4 regions of the Rhizobium etli CFN 42 genome follow, and region 3 is predicted to be linked to each of the others. Evidence: predicted binding sites of a transcription regulator. Region 3 holds the regulator's gene; each other region holds the start of a gene.
The links. The regulator LexA, encoded in region 3, represses DNA repair genes until DNA is damaged. The targets are predictions, from matches to a motif close to TGTTCNNNNTGTGTTCNG.
Positions count from the first base shown of each region.

Region 1 (5,188 bases), 1.4 Mb from region 3:
GCGAACGGCGAACAACTGGTGGCCACCCACCTGCCGTTCCCGTCAGTGGGCCGGGTGGCGGTCGACGGTGACGTCTTCCGTTGGGTGCCGGTGTTCTGGGACTACTGACCGCCCGTCACGTCAGGGCCGAAGCAAGGCGCGCCGCACGGATCGGATTCCGTGCGGCGCGCTTTGGTCTTTGGTTTTATGCATGTCGCTGTCCCGGAACTGCTGCACACTTCCGGGCGACATGCATTATCGCCACATGCCGCGCATGCGGGCGCCGACATCGATGCGCACCTGCCGCGCCTGGGCTTGCGCCGCGGCATCGGATTTCACCTGCGGCCAGCTGCAGGCCTCGAAGAATTGCAGCAGGGTCGCTGGAATGAATCGGCTGCGCGAAGCATAGACATGCCGGTCGCCCTGCGCATTCTGCCCATAGGTGAAGAAGCGCTGCGGCACGACGAGGTCGAGACCATCGCGGGCGCGTGTCATTGCCACATAGAGCAGCCGGCGTTCTTCCTCGATTTCGGCGGTGGCGCCGACGGCAAGATCGCTCGGAATGCAGCCGTCGACGACATTCAGCATGAAGACCCTCGTCCACTCCTGGCCCTTGGCCGAATGGATGGTCGAGAGGATGAGGTAGTCCTCGTCGAGCAGCGGCACGCCGGCCTGGTCGCTGGTCGCATCCGGCGGATCGAGCGTGAGCTCGGTGAGGAAACGCTCGCGCGAGGCATAGCCGCCGGCGATCTGCTCGAGCTGCAACAAATCGGCCTGCCGCGTCGCCGCGTCCTCATGCAGCCGTTCCAGATGCGGCGCGTACCATTGCCGCGCCAGCTCGATTTCCGCCGGCCAGCCGGCCTTGCCGGATTTCATCTCCTGCAGCATCGAAACGAATGCCGTCCAATCCTCGCCGGAGCGCGGCGGCGCCGGCATGGCGGCCAGCGCCGATAGCGGGCTCGCGTCCTCGGACATCAGGTCGAGCGCCTTCTGCGCCGTCGACGGCCCGACGCCGGGCAGGATCTGCATCAGCCGGAAGCCCGCCACCCGGTCGCGGGGGTTCTGCGCGAAGCGAAGGGCGGCCAGCATGTCCTTCACATGGGCGCTGTCGAGAAATTTCAGTCCGCCGAACTTGACGAAGGGAATGTTGCGCCGGGTCAGCTCGACCTCCAACGGCCCGCTGTGATGCGAGGCGCGGAACAGCACCGCCTGCTGTTTGAGCTTGAGGCCTTCCTCGCGATGGTCGAGCACCTTCTCGGCGACGTAACGCGCCTGGTCGGTCTCGTCGCGGACCGTCACTAGGCGCGGCCGCTCGGAGGATTGCCGCTCGGTCCAGAGATTCTTGGTGAAGCGCTCCGAGGCGAGATCGATGACGGCGTTGGCGGCTGTCAGGATCGGTTGCGTCGAGCGATAGTTGCGGTCGAGCGTGACGATATCGGCGGGCGGACTGAAGGCCGCGGGAAAATCGAGAATGTTGCGGACTGTCGCTGCACGGAAGGAATAGATCGACTGCGCATCGTCGCCGACGACCGTCAGCCCCTGGCCTTGCGGCTTCAGTGCCATCAGGATCGAGGCCTGCAGCCGGTTGGTGTCCTGGTATTCGTCGACGAGAACATGGTCGAAGCGACTGCCGATATCCTCGGCAATCACGCTTTCGCCGACCATCTGCGCCCAGTAGAGCAAGAGGTCGTCGTAATCGAGCACATTCTGGGCCTGCTTCGCCTCGACGTAGCAGGCGAAAAGCTCACGTAGCTGTTTCTCCCACGCCGCGCACCAGGGAAAGGCGTCGCGCAGCACCTGGTCGAGCGCGGTCTCCGAATTCACCGCCCTGCTATAGATGGCAAGGCAGGTGCCCTTGGCCGGAAAGCGGCTTTCCGTCTTCGAGAAGCCGAGATCGTGCCGGATCAGGTTGATCAGGTCGGCGCTGTCTTCCCGGTCATGGATGGTGAAATCGGCATCGAGGCCGATCTGCTGGGCATATTCGCGTAAGAGCCGCGCGCCGATGCCGTGGAAGGTGCCGGACCACGTGAGCGCATCCGCCATGACGCCGGTCTTCGAACCGAGCACGTCGCGGCAGATGCGCTCGACGCGCCGCGCCATTTCCGCGGCGGCCCGGCGTGAAAAGGTCATCAGCAGGATGCGGCGCGGATCGGCGCCCTTGACGATCAGATGGGCGACCCGATGCGCCAGCGTATTCGTCTTGCCGGAGCCGGCGCCGGCAATGACCAGCAGCGGCCCGGCAATATGGCTGCCGTCGGTGAGCGTGCCATGCTCGACGGCCATGCGCTGCTGCGGATTGAGCTTTTCGAGATACATCCAGCCGTCCGGTCGGGCTCCCGCAGAATCACTGCGAGAAGATTAGATGTTCCTTGAATGTTCGCGAATTCGGCCGCTGTCAAGTCTGCGGCGCGGCGATCCTCAATCGGGGAAGTCCGGTCCCACCTCGCGCCGCACCAGCTTCAGGCTGCGGTCCGGCTGGAGAATATAGGTTTCCTCCACACGCTGGCCCGTCTCATTGTAGAACTGGTTGTAGACGGCGCTGCCGACCGGCGATTTGGTGAGCTTGGTGCGCGGTTGGCCGCCATAGGTGATGCTGCCGGGGATGGGTTCGAGCGCCGGGCTGTCGGCCGAGGAGCAGCCGGCCAGCAGGGCGCCGGCGAAAAGGGCGGGCAGTAGCGCTTTCATAGTCGTCATTCCTCTCAGACTGCAGCCAGATATGGAACGGCGGCGCCTTCCGCCAAGGTGCAGCACCGCAGTCCGCGAGGATATCACTGGCACATGGCATGGCAACGGAACCAAACGCCTTCCGAGGGGTTGAAATGCCGGATCTGAAACGCTGGAGACCCTCATGCAAACGCTTCTTCGCCTCTGGGCGTCCACCCTGATCATCGGCGTCTTTGCTGGCTCGGCCCATGCCTCGCTTGAGACCGGCACGGATTATTCCGCCTTGCCGAAGGATCAGATCGCCCTAAACGACTATACCGCCACCGTCGCCTGCCAGCCGGTCGAGCCGCATTATCTGCCGTCCTTCATCCGCGCGGCTGACGGCACGATCATCGGTGTCGGTTATGTCGAGGTGGAGAATGCCGGCGACGTGGGCTGCTGACAAACGGGGTTGTCCGAACGAGGCTCGCCGGCTTTTCCGGTGACGAGCCTCTGACCATCATCATGATGGCTACGTGTTTTCTATCGAAACAGCTATCCCGGGCGCAACGCCCTTTACGCCAAAACCCGGCACTGCTCGATCCAGGGTTAACTGAAAATTAAACAATGTCTCGTTCTGGCACGCTTTGCCGAACAGATCGAAAAACAGCCGGACGTTCCCTGGCGCGTTAATGCAGCAGCTTCAGCTTCGCCTCTTCGGCCGCCGCCAAGAACTCGGCTCTCGCCTCTTCCACGCTCTTGCGCCCGTCGAGTGCTGCCCGGCAGGTGCTGCGCGCCTTGATATAATGCAGTCCGCGCGCGCTCGGCCAGAGATCCGCCAGACATTTCAGCGCATCGAACGGCCCGTTGACGGTTCTGAGGTCAGCGCCTTCGAAACCGACCTTGACCGGGTCGTGCCATTTTTCAGTTGCCATCGATGCTCCTCCAGGGTTTCGACAGAACTACGCTGCAGCGCCCACCTATCCTCAAGCGAGACGCCGCCATGATAGCTATTCTAGCGAGATTTTTGCGGTCAACAATGGTGAATCGTTTGTTGCTGGCGAACGGAAATGTCACTTGGCGACCCCGGGATCGTAGGATTCGAAGGGAGCGACGCCCGTAGGCGAAGGAGAGGCCTTATATAAGCCATATGGTGCAGGCCCGTATCGCTGATCCGTGCTCCGCAAGCTAAGAGCTCAGTATGTGGTTAGCCGAAATCTGATCCAGACTGCTATTTTCTATGGCGCGCTGGCAATGCCGCCTATTGCGCACGCAGACATATCGGCTGAAGAAGCCTTCCTCGTCCATATCTCCATCGAAACGGTCCCGCGAATGCAGCGGGAATATCTGCGGGTCAACCTTCAGCGGCTGGGGAAGACGGAGACGATAGATATCGCCTCCTATGTGGCATCAGAGAGTGTTGATCGATGGTATGTAGAGGGCATATTTGACGGGGTTAATGGACTGCCCCACGAGCCAATTCCAGGTGAAGAAGTTGTGGTAACTGGCGAATTGATCGAACGGTGGCGGTTATCCCCGTTCCCGCCCTATTATCTCTAAGCGACCGAAATGCCCGATTGTACTGGCATGCAGTCCGCTTGGTGCGGACGGCTGCCCCTCACCCTGACCCTCTCCTCGTCAACGGGCCGAGGGGACGTGCCCCGCGACGGGGTGAGGGGAATAGAGAGGTCGCGGATTGTTCCCTTCGCCCCGTTTACGGGAGTCCGAAGGACGGGTCGAGACCCGTGGCTCGATCCCAGTCGGTGGCGGCAGCCGGATAAGGGCCAGCCAAGTGCAAGAAATGATGTCGGATAAGAAAACTGGTGCTGCCGAGTGGGATTGAACCACCGACCTCACCCTTACCAAGGGTGTGCTCTACCACTGAGCTACGGCAGCAGGACCAGATCCGCGTGGAGCCGGGCGGCTCAATTGCGGGAACGGGGCGGCTATTGCCACAGCTTGACGACAAGCGCAAGCCGCAAAATCCAACTTCGCGTGGATAGAGGTGCAAGGGCCTTTTGGATCGGCGCGAATTCGGCTAATTCTATATGCATGAACGACAAGACCGAAACCGGCCAGAAGAGCCGTAAAGAGGCAATCGAGGCACAGGCGAAACTGCGCCGCGAACGCGCCGCCGAAAAGCTCAGGGAAAATCTTTCGAGACGCAAACAGCAGGTGCGCGCCCGCCGTTCCGGCCAGGCCGACGAAACAAACGGGCTGCCCGCCGCAAAAATGGACGAATCGTAATGTTCCGTCCCAGACGAATTGAAGCCTCTTCATAAATCCCCTAAACACCTCACCTTCTTTCAAGGCAGAACTTTCAGGAAGTAAGCGCACATGGATCGTATCAGAATTGTCGGCGGTAATGAGCTGAATGGCATCATTCCGATTTCCGGCGCCAAGAATGCCGCACTGCCGCTGATGATCGCCTCGCTTCTGACCAGTGACACGCTGACGCTGGAAAACGTGCCGCATCTGGCCGATGTCGAGCTTCTGATGCGCATCCTCGGCAATCATGGCGTCGATGTCGCCGTCAACGGCCGCCGCGAGCGCCAGGAGGACTCCT
Region 1 is NC_007761.1:597,199-602,386, forward strand. Features, by position in the region: gene RHE_RS02890 (MBL fold metallo-hydrolase) at 1-108, shown strand, start outside; gene RHE_RS02895 (ATP-dependent helicase) at 235-2,295, opposite strand; gene RHE_RS02900 (hypothetical protein) at 2,398-2,664, opposite strand; gene RHE_RS02905 (hypothetical protein) at 2,828-3,085, shown strand; gene RHE_RS02910 (DUF982 domain-containing protein) at 3,312-3,557, opposite strand; gene RHE_RS02915 (hypothetical protein) at 3,826-4,182, shown strand; tRNA gene RHE_RS02920 (tRNA-Thr) at 4,444-4,518, opposite strand; gene RHE_RS02925 (hypothetical protein) at 4,675-4,869, shown strand; gene murA (UDP-N-acetylglucosamine 1-carboxyvinyltransferase) at 4,960-5,188, shown strand, end outside.
Region 1: the regulator LexA is predicted to act here: its motif matches at 2,343-2,360, upstream of RHE_RS02895 (ATP-dependent helicase).

Region 2 (5,188 bases), 410 kb from region 3:
CATGGTCTACGGCATCGTCAAGCAGTCGGGCGGCTACATCCAGCCGGAATCCGAAGTCGGCAAAGGCACGACCTTCCGGGTCTTCCTGCCGCGCTATGTCCCAGAGCCGGCGATTGCCGCGGAGGCGGGTTCGATCGATAGTGCCATCAATGAAGTCCCAGCTGCGCCCGAGGCGCTGGCGGCTCAGCAGCCGGAGGATCTGACCGGCTCGGCCGTCGTCCTTCTCGTCGAAGACGAGGAGGCGGTGCGCCGCGGCGGCAAGCGCATGCTGGAAACGCGGGGCTACACCGTGCATGAGGCGGGCTCGGGTGTCGAGGCGCTGAGCATCATGGAGGAGCTTGAGGGCAAGGTCGACATCGTCGTTTCCGACGTGGTGATGCCTGAAATGGATGGCCCGACGCTGCTGCGCGAACTGCGAAAGAACTATCCCGACCTGAAATTCATCTTCGTCTCCGGCTATGCCGAGGACGCCTTCGCCCGCAATCTGCCGCCGGATGCAAAATTCGGATTTTTGCCGAAACCGTTCTCGCTGAAGCAGCTTGCTGTGGTGGTGAAGGAAACCTTGGATAGCTAATTACGGCTTTGATAGTTTCCGGAGAGGGCACGCTGTCCAGCCAATCTCCCCACCTGTGGGGGAGATGTCCGGAAGGGCAGAGGGGGTGCCCCACGGCACTATCTATCTGCATGGCGGGACCAGCCCGCCCGTCAAAAATTACTCACCAAGCGCCACGGCAATCTCCGCCGCAAGCCGCGCATTGTTCTCCACCAGCGCGATATTCGTCTTCAGGCTCTGGCCATCCGTCAGGTCGAAGATGGTCGACAGCAGATAGGGGGTCACCGCCTTGCCGGTGATTTCGTCGCGTTCGGCGCTATCAAGCGCCCGCTCGATATAGATCTCCATCTCCTCACGGGCGATTTCATCGGCTTCCGGCACCGGATTGGCGACGAGCATGCCGCCGTCGATACCGAGCTGTTCGCGCACCGTCTGGAAATTGGCGATGGCCGCTGGGCTGTTCAGCGACAGCGGACTGCGGATGCCTGAGGAGCGCGACCAGAAGGCGGGGAATTCTTCGCTCTCATAGGTGACCACAGGCACGCCGCGGGTCTCCAGCACTTCGAGAGTTTTCGGAATGTCGAGGATCGCCTTGGCGCCGGCGCAGACGACGATAACGCCGGTGCGGGCCAGTTCCTCGAGATCGGCTGATATATCGAAGCTTTCCTCGGCACCGCGATGCACGCCGCCGATGCCGCCTGTGGCAAAGACACGAATGCCGGCGCGGGCCGCCGCGATCATCGTCGCCGCGACCGTGGTGGCGCCGGTGCGCCGTTCGGCGATCGCGAAGGCGAGATCGGCCCGCGACACCTTCATCACCTCGGTTGCCTTGGCAAGCTGCTCCAGTTGCGCGGCTTCAAGGCCGATATGCAGCGTGCCGTGGATGACTGCGATCGTCGCCGGCACCGCGCCCTGTTCGCGAATGATCGTTTCAACGCTGCGCGCCATTTCGATGTTGCCGGGATAGGGCATGCCATGAGTGATGATGGTCGATTCCAGCGCCACCAGCGGCGCGCCGCGCTGCTTGGCGCTGGCGACCTCCTTCGAATAGGCGATCGGCAGAAGAGGGGAGATGGGCTTGGTCATGATCTTGTCCTGTGATCGGCGGAGCATGATACCGAAAAGCGTGGGCGGTTTTCGAATAGCTTCATGCTCAACTCTATAATTCAGTCGCTTCAATGTAGAATTCTGACCTCGGGAACAAGGGCAAGTGCCTCATTCAAGAGAGCCGGCGTTAGATTTTCGTTGACGGCGTGCGGTGACTGCACCGTGAGCGCTGCCGCCGCCGCGCCGTGGCGAACGGCCTCCTCCAGCGGCAGACCCGATATCAAGGCGGCAAGCGTGCCGGCGGCAAGGGAGTCGCCGGCGCCCGTAACATCGGCGACGGTATCGGCGATTGGCGGCTGCAGCGCCACGGCGCGGTCTTTGCAAATCGCAACGAGTTCGCGCCGGCCGCGCGTGACGACGGCGTTTCTGATGCCGATCTCGTTCAGGAGCGGCGGCCAACCGCCCGAATCCTCCGGCTGCACGCCGGTAACGGCAGCGGCTTCGGCCTCGTTAAGGAACAGATAGTCGATATCCCCAATGCAGGGTCTCAGCCGGACCACCTTGGCCGGCGAGATAGCGATGGCCGCGACGGGTTTGGCCAGGAAGTTCGCCTTGGCGACGATCGCCGCGATCGTCTCTTCCGGCAGATTGGCGTCGACGAGAATGAAATCATGCGCGGCGAAGGCCTCGCGCACCCAGCGGATGGATAGGCGCCGCGGCACGAAGAAACGGTAGAGATCCATGTCGGCAAGGGCGATCACGAGGTCGCCGTTCTTTTCGATGATCGCCGTATAGCTCGGCGTCTTGCGATCGAGGAAGACGAAGGGGCGGTCGTCGATGCCGGCGAAATCGGCAGCGTCGCCGACCATTTTGCCAGTGGCGTCGCCGCCGCGCGGCGAGATCATCGTCACGTGAAAACCCAGTCTTGCAAGGTTGCGCGCCGCGTTGAAACCGCCGCCGCCCGGCTCCTCGAACCAGGTGCCGGGATTGCTGGCGCCTGGCGCCGTTTCGCCGGAGATGCGGCCGCGCCGGTCGATATGGGCACCGCCGAGAACAAGAATCTTTTTCATTAACTTATCCACTCTCATAGCGCGCGAAAGGCGAATCGATGCATTCCGCCTTGCTGCGACAAAGCTGGCGCGTAGTGCCTAAGCCGTTGCTTTGCATCGATAAAACAAATGTAGAACACGGACCGTTTTACCTTTTTCTTTCAAATGTTTGTACGCCTATTGCGGGAATGGAACAAATGGGGTACAAACTCGACATTGCTTGAGCGGCTTCAATAACCTAAAGGTGGATCGGATGTCTCAGAATTCATTGCGGCTGGTAGAGGACAAATCGGTGGACAAAAGCAAGGCGCTCGAAGCGGCACTCTCACAGATAGAGCGGTCGTTCGGCAAGGGCTCGATCATGAAACTCGGTTCCAACGAGAACGTTGTCGAGATCGAGACGGTTTCGACGGGCTCGCTTGGTCTCGATATCGCGCTCGGCATTGGCGGCCTGCCGAAGGGCCGTATCATTGAAATCTATGGGCCGGAAAGCTCGGGCAAAACAACGCTTGCGCTGCAGACCATTGCGGAATCGCAGAAGAAGGGGGGTATCTGCGCCTTCGTCGATGCCGAACACGCGCTCGATCCTGTCTATGCCCGTAAGCTTGGCGTCGATCTGCAGAACCTCCTGATCTCGCAGCCAGACACCGGCGAGCAGGCGCTCGAAATCACCGACACGCTGGTGCGCTCCGGCGCCGTCGACGTTCTCGTCGTCGACTCGGTCGCCGCGCTGACGCCGCGCGCCGAAATCGAAGGCGAGATGGGCGACAGCCTGCCGGGTATGCAGGCCCGCCTGATGAGCCAGGCGCTGCGCAAGCTGACCGCTTCGATCTCCAAGTCGAACTGCATGGTGATCTTCATCAACCAGATCCGCATGAAGATCGGCGTCATGTTCGGTTCGCCGGAAACGACGACCGGCGGCAATGCGCTGAAATTCTATGCCTCCGTGCGCCTCGATATTCGCCGCATCGGCTCGGTCAAGGAGCGCGAAGAAGTGGTCGGCAACCAGACGCGCGTCAAGGTCGTCAAGAACAAGATGGCGCCTCCCTTTAAGCAGGTCGAGTTCGACATCATGTATGGCGAAGGCGTGTCGAAGACGGGCGAACTCGTCGATCTCGGCGTCAAGGCCGGTATCGTCGAGAAGTCGGGCGCCTGGTTCTCCTATAACAGCCAGCGTCTTGGTCAGGGCCGCGAAAACGCCAAAACCTTCCTGCGCGACAATCCGGATCTCGCTCGCGAGATCGAGCTGGCGCTGCGCCAGAATGCCGGCCTGATCGCCGACCGGTTCCTGCAGAATGGCGGTCCGGATGCCGATGACGGCGATGCTGCCGCGGAAATGTAATTTTCGCGCTTGAACTTGATCTGATATGTCAGCCGGCCGCCTTCCCTCATCAGAATGCGGCCGGTTTTGTTTGTCGGCTGGACAGTGGCGGAGGCGAACGTTAAAAGCCGATGGATTTGAATTTATCTGCCTCCGGCAGCATTGAAGGGCATAGAATGAGCGGCGTGAACGATATCCGGTCGACCTTCCTCGACTATTTCAAGAAGAACGGCCACGAGATCGTTCCGTCCAGTCCGCTCGTGCCGCGCAACGACCCGACGCTGATGTTCACCAATGCCGGCATGGTACAGTTCAAGAACGTCTTCACCGGCCTTGAAAAGCGTCCTTATGCCACGGCGACAACCTCGCAGAAATGCGTGCGCGCCGGCGGCAAGCACAACGACCTCGACAATGTCGGTTATACCGCGCGTCACCTGACCTTCTTCGAAATGCTCGGCAATTTCTCCTTTGGCGATTATTTCAAGGAGAATGCGATCGAGCTTGCCTGGAAGCTGGTGACCGAAGGGTTCGGCCTGCCGAAGCATCGTCTGCTGGTGACCGTCTATTCCGAAGACGAGGAAGCCGCGGCTTTGTGGAAGAAGATCGCCGGTTTCTCCGACGACAAGATCATCCGCATCCCGACCTCCGACAATTTCTGGCAGATGGGCGATACCGGCCCCTGCGGCCCGTGCTCGGAAATCTTCATCGACCAGGGCGAGAATGTCTGGGGCGGCCCTCCCGGTTCGCCCGAGGAAGACGGCGACCGGTTCCTGGAATTCTGGAACCTGGTTTTCATGCAGTTCGAGCAGACCGAGCCGGGTGTTCGCAATCCGCTGCCGCGTCCGTCGATCGACACCGGCATGGGTCTGGAGCGCATGGCCTGCATCCTCCAGGGCGTTCAGAGCGTGTTCGATACCGATCTTTTCCGCACGCTGACCGGCACCATCGAGGATACGATAGGAGTCAAGGCGGAAGGCAGCGCCAGCCACCGCGTCATCGCCGACCATCTGCGCTCCTCGGCCTTCCTGATTGCCGACGGCGTACTGCCGTCGAATGAGGGCCGTGGCTATGTGCTGCGCCGTATCATGCGTCGTGCCATGCGCCATGCCCAGCTTCTCGGCGCCAAGGAGCCGCTGATGTACAAGCTGCTGCCAACGCTAGTGCAGGAGATGGGCCGCGCCTATCCGGAACTCGCGCGCGCGGAGGCGCTGATCTCGG
Region 2 is NC_007761.1:2,421,477-2,426,664, reverse strand. Features, by position in the region: gene cckA (cell cycle histidine kinase CckA) at 1-574, shown strand, start outside; gene RHE_RS11880 (pseudouridine-5'-phosphate glycosidase) at 713-1,639, opposite strand; gene RHE_RS11875 (carbohydrate kinase family protein) at 1,729-2,688, opposite strand; gene recA (recombinase RecA) at 2,903-3,991, shown strand; gene alaS (alanine--tRNA ligase) at 4,147-5,188, shown strand, end outside.
Region 2: the regulator LexA is predicted to act here: its motif matches at 2,771-2,788, upstream of recA (recombinase RecA).

Region 3 (5,188 bases):
GCGCTGGTTCTGCCGACGCACCATCCGCCGAAAATGTTGGATGGTCCTGCAGTCCCGGAGGAAAAAGACAGGCGCCTCAGGCTTTCCCGCGAGCAGCAGAACGAAGCGAGGATCGCCATCCGGACGGCCGCAGCGGAGGGTGAGGCGGAGCGTTTTTCCTGCGTAAAGAAAGCCTGGTGCACAGCGAGGCTTGCAAATGGTCACGTCGTCACCGTCATCGAGAATGCCGCCTATCTCGGCCCGGCCTGCGATGCCGGCGATATCGTCGTGACGTCGGTGCGCCTGCGCTTCGCCAGCTGCCGCTCGGGTGCGGCGCTGTTTACCGGCGAGACGCTGCGCAGGACCGGTTCGCTCGAATTGCGTTTCGCCGACAGTGGCCTGGAGGTCACCACCGCCTTCGATGCTTTGTCGCGACCATGGAAGCGCCATCGCGCCTATGATTGGCGCAACGACCGTTTCATCGATTCCGGCCCGTCCAGCGTCAGTGATAGCGGCGGATGAGGCCGACGAGCTTACCCTGCACCTTGACGCGGTCGGGCCCGAAAATGCGGGTCTCGTAGGCCGGATTGGCGGCCTCGAGCGCGATCGAGGCACCCTTGCGGCGGAAACGCTTCAGCGTTGCTTCCTCGTCATCGACGAGGGCAACGACGATATCGCCGGGACTGGCGGTGCTGCCGTTGCGGATGATCACGGTGTCGCCGTCGAAGATGCCTGCGTCGATCATCGAATCGCCCTTGACCTCCAGCGCATAGTGCTCACCGGAGCCAAGCATATCTGCGGGAACGACGATGTCGTGCGTGTTGTTCTGGATCGCCGAGATCGGAACGCCGGCGGCGATACGTCCCATGACCGGCACGGAGATGGAGTTGCCATTGTCGGCGACCGGCTTTGGCGCAGCGGGGGCGGCGACCGGCTGGGGCTTGCCAAGGCTGCCCTCGATGACGCTCGGCGAAAAACCGCGACGCGGTTGAAGGCTGGGATTATAGGCCTCCGGAAGCTTGATCACCTCGAGCGCCCGGGCGCGGTTCGGTAGGCGGCGAATGAAGCCGCGTTCCTCCAGCGCCGTGATCAGCCGGTGGATTCCGGATTTCGAGGCTAGATCCAGGGCGTCCTTCATTTCGTCGAAAGAAGGAGGAACGCCGGATTCTTTCATGCGCTCATGGATGAAAAGGAGAAGCTCCTGTTGTTTGCGCGTGAGCATCGACGTCAGACCCCGTGATTGAAACAAATCCAGAACAGACACTATCTGTTCCATATGTGTTCCGCAAGTAGCTAAATTTCCGTAAAACTTCGCGCCAACTCGTCGAGATTCTTATTTTCATTGGCCGGATTGGCACACACGTCTTGCATTGAGGGGAGTGCTGTCGCACATCTCTTGGCGTGTCAGGAGGGATATCATGATCGCACATTCCGCTAAGCCGCATCCGCTGGATCACGTGGTACTTCCGGTCGTCGATATCGAGCTGGCGCGCGAAAGGCTCGGCAAACTCGGCTTCACCGTCGCCGCCGATGCGCGTCATCCCTTCGGAACGGAGAATGCCTGCGTCTTCTTCGCAGACAAGACGTATATCGAGCCGCTTGGTGTGGCGAGCGTCGAGGAGAGCGAGGCAGCGGCCCGCCAGGGCAACGTCTTCATCGCCCGCAATCGCGCCTTCCGCTTCCGCTGCGGCGAGGAGGGACTTTCGGCGCTGGCCTTTCTCACCGAGGATGCCGGCCTGGATCATCGGCGATTCGTCGGCAACGGAGCGAGTGCCGGCGAGATGTTGCAGTTCAGCCGGCCGCTGCGGATGCCCGACGGTTCGGAAAGCGTCGGCAGCTTCAAACTGGCCTTTTCAGGCGATCTGCGCGCTCCCGACTTCTTTCTCTTTACCTGTCAGCGCATCAATGCCTTCCCCGCCGATCGCGGCACGCTGGAGACACATGCCAATGGCGTGACCGGCATTGCCGAAATCGCGGTTTGTACGCCGGACCCGGCGGCATTTGCCGCCTTCGTTGGTCTTGCGGTCGGGCAAACGGCGGTGGAGAAAACCGGTTTCGGCATCAAGATCGCCGCCTCGAATGCCAAGATCAGCCTGATGACACCGGAAGGGCTGGAGGCTTATTTCGAGCTTGTCGTTTCCGCCGCCGATCGTGGCCTGCGCGGTCAGGCAATCCTTTTCAGCGTCGCCGATCTTGCCGTGACAGAAGCGCATTTGGCTGCTAACGGGGTGACATACACACGCAAGAACAACCGCATTCTGGTGAAGCCCACGCCCGGGCAGGGCGTGCTTTTTGCCTTCGAGGAACCACGATGAGCACTGATACCAATTCCGAGGTCAAGATTGGCGAAGGCGAAGGCCAGGTCACCTTTTCCAATGCAGGCCGCCTGTCGTTGATCGCCGGCCCCTGCCAGATGGAGAGCCGCGATCACGCCTTCATGGTCGCCGGCACACTGAAGGAGCTCTGCGCAAAGCTCGGCGTCGGCCTCGTTTATAAGAGTTCATTCGACAAGGCGAACCGCACCTCGCTCTCGGCCGAGCGCGGCATCGGGCTTGAAAAGGGCATGGAGGTCTTCGCCGACCTGAAGAAGGAATTCGGCTTTCCCGTCCTGACCGACGTCCACACCGCCGAGCAATGCGCCGAGGTGGCGGAGGTGATCGACGTTCTGCAGATCCCCGCCTTCCTCTGCCGCCAGACCGATCTTCTGATCGCCGCCGCCCGCACCGGCCGCGTCGTCAACGTCAAGAAAGGCCAGTTCCTCGCCCCCTGGGATATGAAGAACGTCCTGAAGAAGCTTAATGCCAGCGGCAATCCGAACGTGCTGCTGTGCGAGCGCGGCGCCTCCTTCGGCTACAATACGCTGGTTTCCGACATGCGCTCGCTGCCGATCATGACGGCGATGGGCGCGCCCGTCATTTTCGATGCGACCCACTCCGTCGCCCAGCCAGGCGGGCAGGGCGAATCCTCGGGCGGTCAGCGCGAATTCGTCGAGACGCTGGCACGCGCAGCAGTGGCGACTGGTATTGCCGGCGTCTTCCTCGAAACACACCAGGACCCTGACAACGCACCGTCCGACGGCCCGAACATGGTCTATCTCAAGGACATGCCGCGGCTGCTTGAGAAATTGCTTGCGTTTGATGCGGTCGCCAAGGCCTGACCTTCAACAGGATGACATGATCGTGGTCTAGGCCACTTGGGAACGCCGATTCGAAGGCTGATAATTGCGGCATTGTAATTTACACGCCTTCGATTATGACAGGCTTCGAACGTTTGATCACCCACCGAGCAGGAAGAATCCATGACTGCAATCACCGATATCATCGCCCGCGAGATCCTCGATAGCCGTGGCAACCCCACCGTCGAAGTCGACGTCTATCTCGAAGACGGCAGCATGGGCCGCGCGGCCGTTCCCTCGGGCGCGTCGACGGGCGCGCATGAGGCGGTCGAGCTCCGCGACGGCGGCAAGCGCTATCTCGGCAAGGGCGTCGAAAAGGCCGTCGAGGCCGCCAACACCGAGATCTTTGACGCGATCGGCGGCATCGACGCGGAAAACCAGATCCAGATCGACAACATCATGATCGAGCTGGACGGCACGCCGAACAAGTCGCGTCTCGGCGCCAACGCTATCCTCGGCGTGTCGCTCGCCGTCGCCAAGGCGGCCGCCCAGGCCTCCGGCCTGCCGCTCTACCGTTATGTCGGCGGCGCTTCCGCCAGCCTGCTGCCGGTGCCGATGATGAACATCATCAATGGCGGCGCTCATGCCGACAATCCCATCGACTTCCAGGAATTCATGATCCTGCCGGTCGGCGCTGATACGATCGCCGAAGCCGTGCGCATGGGTTCGGAAGTTTTCCATACGCTGCGCAAGGAACTTGCAGCACAGGGCCACAACACCAACGTCGGCGACGAAGGTGGTTTCGCACCGGGCCTGAAGAGCGCTTCGGAAGCCCTCGACTTCATCGTCAAGTCGGTCGAGAAAGCCGGCTACAAGCCGGGTGAGGACATCTACCTCGGCCTCGACTGCGCCTCGACGGAATTCTTCAAGGACGGCAAATACGTCCTCGAAGGCGAAGGCCGCACGCTCGAATCGGGCGCCATGGCCGAATATCTGGCCGAACTCGCCGCCAAGTACCCGATCATCTCGATCGAGGACGGCATGGCCGAAGACGACTGGGACGGCTGGAAGGCGCTGACCGATCTGGCCGGCAAGAAGATCCAGCTCGTCGGCGACGATCTCTTCGTCACCAACTCCGCCCGTCTTCGCGACGGCATCCGCATGGGTGTCGCCAACTCAATCCTCGTCAAGGTCAACCAGATCGGTTCGCTGACGGAAACGCTCGATGCGGTCAATACGGCGCACAAGGCGGCCTACACCGCGGTCATGTCCCACCGTTCCGGCGAGACCGAGGATTCGACCATCGCCGATCTCGCGGTTGCCACCAACTGCGGCCAGATCAAGACCGGTTCGCTGTCGCGTTCCGACCGCCTCGCCAAGTACAACCAGCTGATCCGCATCGAGGAAGGCCTCGGGCCCCAGGCACAGTATGCCGGCCGCTCGATCATCCGCGGCTGATCGGATCTGAATTCAACGGCTTAACCCGCGCCCTCCCGGCGCGGGTTTTTTATTGCTTGATTTTTACGGTCAACGAACGGTTAATCTCTGCGCATTATACTGAACGAATTGGTAATGCGTTCAAGAGCATACGTGTATGTGGACAAAGCATCATAAGAAGAGAAAGCTCGGCCGCTTCGTCATTCCAGCCATGACGGTCGCCTTCCTCTCCTATTTCGGTTATCATTGCATTCACGGTGATTACGGCCTGCGGGCGACGGAGACGTTCGAGCACCAGCGCGTCGCGCGTGAAAAAGAACTTGCGATCTTGAAGGCGAAGCGCGAACATCTGGAAAATCAGGTCGCGCTCCTCAGTGATGGCTCGCTCGACAAGGATATGCTGGACGAAAAAGCGCGCTATCAGCTGAATATGTCGCGCGCCGACGAGATCGTCATATTCAACCATTATTCCAATTAACCTGAATTCGGTTAATTGGGATTTTTTAAGTATTTCCAATGGTTTAGTGACGAATACGAGCCATGCAATTATGGCATTGCTGTGGTCATATTTCTTCCCTATGGTACGCGCCATCGAGAAACGACAAACCCATAGGGAGGGTTGAATGGCGCCGCGAAAGACCGCGACCGTTTCCAGCC
Region 3 is NC_007761.1:2,011,505-2,016,692, forward strand. Features, by position in the region: gene RHE_RS09840 (ComEC/Rec2 family competence protein) at 1-501, shown strand, start outside; gene lexA (transcriptional repressor LexA) at 482-1,201, opposite strand; gene RHE_RS09850 (VOC family protein) at 1,398-2,294, shown strand; gene kdsA (3-deoxy-8-phosphooctulonate synthase) at 2,291-3,136, shown strand; gene eno (phosphopyruvate hydratase) at 3,278-4,552, shown strand; gene RHE_RS09865 (FtsB family cell division protein) at 4,689-5,009, shown strand; gene pdhA (pyruvate dehydrogenase (acetyl-transferring) E1 component subunit alpha) at 5,155-5,188, shown strand, end outside.

Region 4 (5,188 bases), 1.6 Mb from region 3:
ACGACGGCAAAACCCTTGCCGGCCTCGCCGGCGCGGGCCGCTTCGACGCCGGCATTCAGCGCCAGCAGGTTCGTCTGGAAGGCGATTTCGTCGATGACGCCGATGATCCGCGAAACCTCCGTCGAAGACTGCTCGATCCCATGCATGGAGGCGATGGCTTTCTGCACCACTTCGCCTGATTTCTCGGCATCCTGGCAGGCGAGGTTGACGTTGTCGGCAGCCGTGCGGGCATTCTCGGCACTGGAATTGACCTGGGCGGTAAGCTCATTGAGCGCTGCCGCCGTCTCTTCCAGGCTTGCCGCCTGCTGCTCGGTGCGTTTGGCGAGGTCGGAAGCGCTGTTGCTGATCTCGCCGGTGCCGGCGCCGATATTGACGACGCTGAGATTCATCGTGTTGATGGTCTCTTCGAGGCTCGCAAGCGCGGCGTTGAAGTCCTGCTTCAGTTTGCCGTATTCGCCGGGGAATTCCTCGGTGATGCGGTGACCCAGATTGCCCTGGGACAGTTCGGAAAGGCCGGCGCCGACGATCGAGACGATATGACGCTGCAGCGACACCGATTGTTGCCGTTCCGATTCCGAACGGCTGCGCTCGGTCTCGGCGGCCTGTCGCTGGTGGGTGGCCTCGTCTTCGAGGCGCCTGGAGTCGGCGAGTTTGAAGCGGAAGCCTTCGAGCGCCTTGGCGACCGAACCGACTTCGTCGGTACGGTCCTGGGCAGTGATGGGTTCGGCATATTCGCCGTCGCTGAGCGTTTTGACGCTAGCGACAAGGCTGCCGAGCGGCCGCTGTACGAGCGAGCGGACGGCGAAATAGAGCGCGAGCATCACCGCGCCGAGCACGACGAGGCCGGTGGCAATCATCATGTAGGTCTGGTCCTGCACCGGCGCGTTGATCGCCGTGTGCGGGACATCGACGAGCACGACCCACGTGGCGTTGACGCCGGGGACTTCGAACGGATAGACGACGCGGTCAAAGGGGGCGAGGCCGTCATAGGTGAGGTTCCGGACAAGGCCGGGCTGCTTGTTCGACAGCGCCGCCTTGACGACGTCGGCGCCCTCGCCGTCATAGGGTTTGGTCATCAGGTCGGGGATCGGCGCGACGATCCAGTTGCCCGCCTGCGAGAGCAGGGTCACCCGGCCGGAGCCGAAAGGATGCAGTGCCTGCAGCTTGTCGGTCAGCGACTTCAGCGAGATGTCGACACCGCCGACACCGATCATCTTGCCGCCCGATATGACGGGATAGGCAATGGACGTCAGCAGCGTCGGCACATCTGTTCCCTGGGCGAGGTAGGGGGTCGTGATCGCGCCCTTGCCGCTGTCGGCAGCAAGCTTCCACCATTCGGCGGTATAATCATTGTCGAAGGTGGAGTACTGGATGCCACCGTCCTTGGTCTTCGACCAATAGGGCGTGAAGGCGCCGTTCTTGTTCGTGCCTTCGTCATTATTGTTGGCGATCTCGGTGGTCTTGCCGTCGAGCGCGCCGAGCTGCTCGCAGAACCAGCTGCCGAAGGCAAAGGCATTCTGTTCGAGATTGGCTTTCAGCACGTTGATCATGCCCCTGCGGTCGAGCGACTTGCCGTCATGGGCGCGGCCGAGGACGCCCATCATGCTGCGTGCGGCGCTGGCGAGCTCGCCGACATTGGCGGCAATTTCATTGGCGATCGATTTTGCTTCGAGGCTGGCCTGATCCATCGTCAGCGTCTGGACGCGATCCCGGGTCTGGCCGATGAGGAAGAAATTCGAAACGATGAGAACAAGTGCGATGGCGATGCCGGTAATGACGATAAGTTTCGCTGCAAGCGATTTCATGCGAAAGATGAACATGGGGTCCTCGGGCAAGGATGCGCCGAACGGCCATTCTTCGGCACAGGAGCGAAGGCATGGCTCCGTCATGGAGCAGCCGCATGAGCCGCGGATCCAAAGCGCGAAGACCCGGCGATCACTGGGAGGATCGCCGGAGACCCCTTAAATTTGAGTGAAACTCTAGTGGTTTATGTGAGGAGAGCCGCAGAAATCCCCTCGAAATTGAAGGGGGGCCGGCCACCGTTCGCAAGGAGGCCAGCCTACATCCTGTCTGCGACTTCCTCGCTCAAAGGAATCGACGGTTGCGCGCCTGATTTGAGGCATGCGAGTGAACCGGCGACCGCCGCCCGGCGCAGCGCCGTCGGAAAATCGAGTCCGCCGTCGAGGCTGGCGGCGAAATAGCCGCAGAAGGTGTCTCCCGCTCCAACCGTGTCGACAGGATCGATCGCCAGCCCTTGCGCCCGTGAAATGACCCCGTCCCGGATGGCGATGACGCCGTCACCGCCGAGCGTCACGATCAGCGTCTGGCCGGTTTCCTGATGCAGGCGTACAAGCGCTGCCTCGCGCGCTTGTGCGTCCATGCCGTTCTGTCCGGCAAGCCGCTCGAACTCGGTCTCATTGGCAATGACGATATCGGCCAGGCGACCGAGACGCGGTGCATCGGGGATCAAGGGGGCGAGGTTGAGGATGCTGGTGATGCCCTTGGCGCGCGCGGCCGAGAGCGCGCGTTCGACGGCTGCGACGGGCACCTCGAGCTGCAACATCAGTATGTCGCCTTCGTTCATGCGGCCGATCGCGATTTGCGCATCCGCAGGCATGACCATGCCGTTGGCGCCCGGAACCACGGCGATCATGTTCTCGCCGTCGCCGCCGACCAGGATCAACGCCGTGCCTGTGGGACCATCGACATGCTTGACGAGGGAGAGGTCGGTTCCCGCCTCATCGAGCAGGGCAAGAGCATCGGCGGCAAAAGCATCCTTGCCGACGGCACCGGCCATATGCACATAGCGGCCGGCGCGACGGGCTGCCAGCGCCTGGTTGGCGCCCTTGCCGCCGGCGGCCGTGGCAAAACCGTTGCCGGCCACCGTTTCGCCGGGCTTCGGCAGTCGCTCGGTCGTGGCGATGAGATCCATGTTGATGGATCCGAAAACTGTGATCATCAGGCTGTCCCGTCTGTTGGAGCATGCAAATGACATCATGCTCCTGCTATTTCATGGGGCGAGACACTGCCCGAAGCGGTCACTCCTCGTCAACCACCCGAAGCTTTAGAAGGCCGGTTCGGCTTTCCACGGATTTGGCTGGGGTCTCGTCGCGGGCGGGCGTGGCCTCGCCGCCTGCCTCGAATTCCAGCGCCTCGATCTTGGCGCCGCGCTTGGTGAGCTTGTCGGCTGACGTGACGACCATGTCGATGTCTTTCTGCGCCATGGCGAAATGGCCCTGCAGCTTGCGCACCCGCTCGTCGAGGCGGCCGAGATCGTCCATCAGCAGCGCCACCTCGCCCTGGATCAGATGTGCCTGCGCCCGCATGCGCTGGTCTTTCAGCACCGCCTGGATGACCTGGATCGACAGCATCAGCAGTGACGGCGAGACGATGACGATGCGCGCCCGGTGTGCCTTCTGCACCAGAGGCTCGAAGTTCTCGTGGATCTCCGCGAAGATCGATTCCGACGGCACGAAGAGAAAGGCCGTCTCCTGGGTTTCCCCCTGAATCAGATATTTCTCCGAAATATCCCGGATATGGATCTCTAGATCGCGGCGGAACTGCTGGCCGGCAATTTTGGCGGCCTCGGGGCTGCCGGCGTCACGGATGGCGTTCCAGGCTTCAAGCGGGAACTTCGCATCGATGACAAGCGGCGGCGCGCCGTTCGGCATGCGGATGGTGCAGTCCGGCCGCGAGCCGTTCGAGAGCGTCTGCTGGAAGGCATAAGCGCCCATTGGCAGGCCGTCGGCGACGATCGTTTCCATCCGCGACTGGCCGAAGGCGCCACGCGTCTGCTTGTTCGAGAGAATCGCCTGCAGTCCGACGACGTCCTTGGCGAGCGTCTGGATGTTGTTCTGCGCGGCATCGATGACCGCCAGTCGCTCCTGCAGCCGCTGCAGGTTCTCATGCGTCGATTTCGTCTGCTCGGTAATTGTCGAGCTGACGCGCTGCGACATGCCGTCGAGACGCTGGCTGATTGCCTGGTTGAGCTCGCTCTGCCGCGCGCCGAAGACCTCGGCCATCGCCGTGATGCGGCCCTGCATCTCCGCCTGGATCTTCAGAAGCTCGGCCATGCGGGCCTCGCTTTCGCCAGCCCGCAGGCTCGCCTCCTCTGCCTGCTCGCGGCGGAGGCTGGCGCCGCGCAAGAGAAGGATGATCACCAGAAGCACGAAGGCGATGAGAACGCCGCCGGCAAGCGCCAGCACGGCCGGACTGAGCGAGACGACGGAGAGGGCGAGCGATTCGGAATGAACGGTCATGCCGCAACCATAACAGAAGATGCGGCAATATATAGATCAAAACGTGAACGAATTTGGCGATCCTCAATTTCCCCATGTCGCCTTTTTCCTCGCCGATGCGGAAAATCGCGGCCTATTTAACCATTGTTCAACCATATTGACCAAAATCTGTGCCGCAGAATTCCCTCCCGCGCCGTTGCGCCAAGTACAGAGATTTCCATGACATCCCAGCAGACTGATAGTGCCCTCAGACAGCGCCTCGATTTCATCGAATTGGACGAGGCGGCGCGCCGGTCGATGCGGGATCTCAGCCCCGTCATATCAGAGCTGATCGGCGCTGCCCTCGATAAGTTTTATGCCAAAGTCGCCAGGACCCCCGCCGTCTCAGGCTTTTTTTCTGATAAGAACCATGTCGCCCATGCGAAGAAGCGCCAGCAAGATCATTGGGGTAAGCTTGCCAGCGGCGCCTTCGACGAAACCTATGTGGACGGCGTGACCGCGGTCGGCCGCACGCATGCCCGCATCGGGCTGGAGCCGCGCTGGTATATCGGCGGCTACGCCCTTGTTATGTCTGAACTCGTCAAGGGCATCATGGAGAAGCAGTGGCCGTCGGTCTTCGCGCGCCAGCAGGGCAGGCAGTTGGCCGAGAAGCTGTCGGCCGTCATCAAATCAGGCATGCTCGACATCGATTATTCCATCTCGGTCTATCTCGAGACTCTTGAAGCCAAACGCCAGGCTCTGGAAGAGCAGTGTGCCCAGGCCGAAGCTGATCAGGCGATGGCGCTGGACCAACTGCGCCGCGGTTTGGAGGCGCTGTCGAGCGGTGATCTCGAGGCCACTCTGCCATCCGACCTGCCAGGCAATTTCCGGCAGATGGCCGAGGATTACAATCGTGCCGTCAAGGCCCTTCGCCAGTCCTTCGCGTCGGTGCGCGACACGTCGGGCCATAT
Region 4 is NC_007761.1:422,059-427,246, forward strand. Features, by position in the region: gene RHE_RS02065 (methyl-accepting chemotaxis protein) at 1-1,820, opposite strand, end outside; gene RHE_RS02070 (ribokinase) at 2,060-2,959, opposite strand; gene RHE_RS02075 (DNA recombination protein RmuC) at 3,039-4,259, opposite strand; gene RHE_RS02080 (globin-coupled sensor protein) at 4,458-5,188, shown strand, end outside.
Region 4: the regulator LexA is predicted to act here: its motif matches at 4,292-4,309, upstream of RHE_RS02075 (DNA recombination protein RmuC).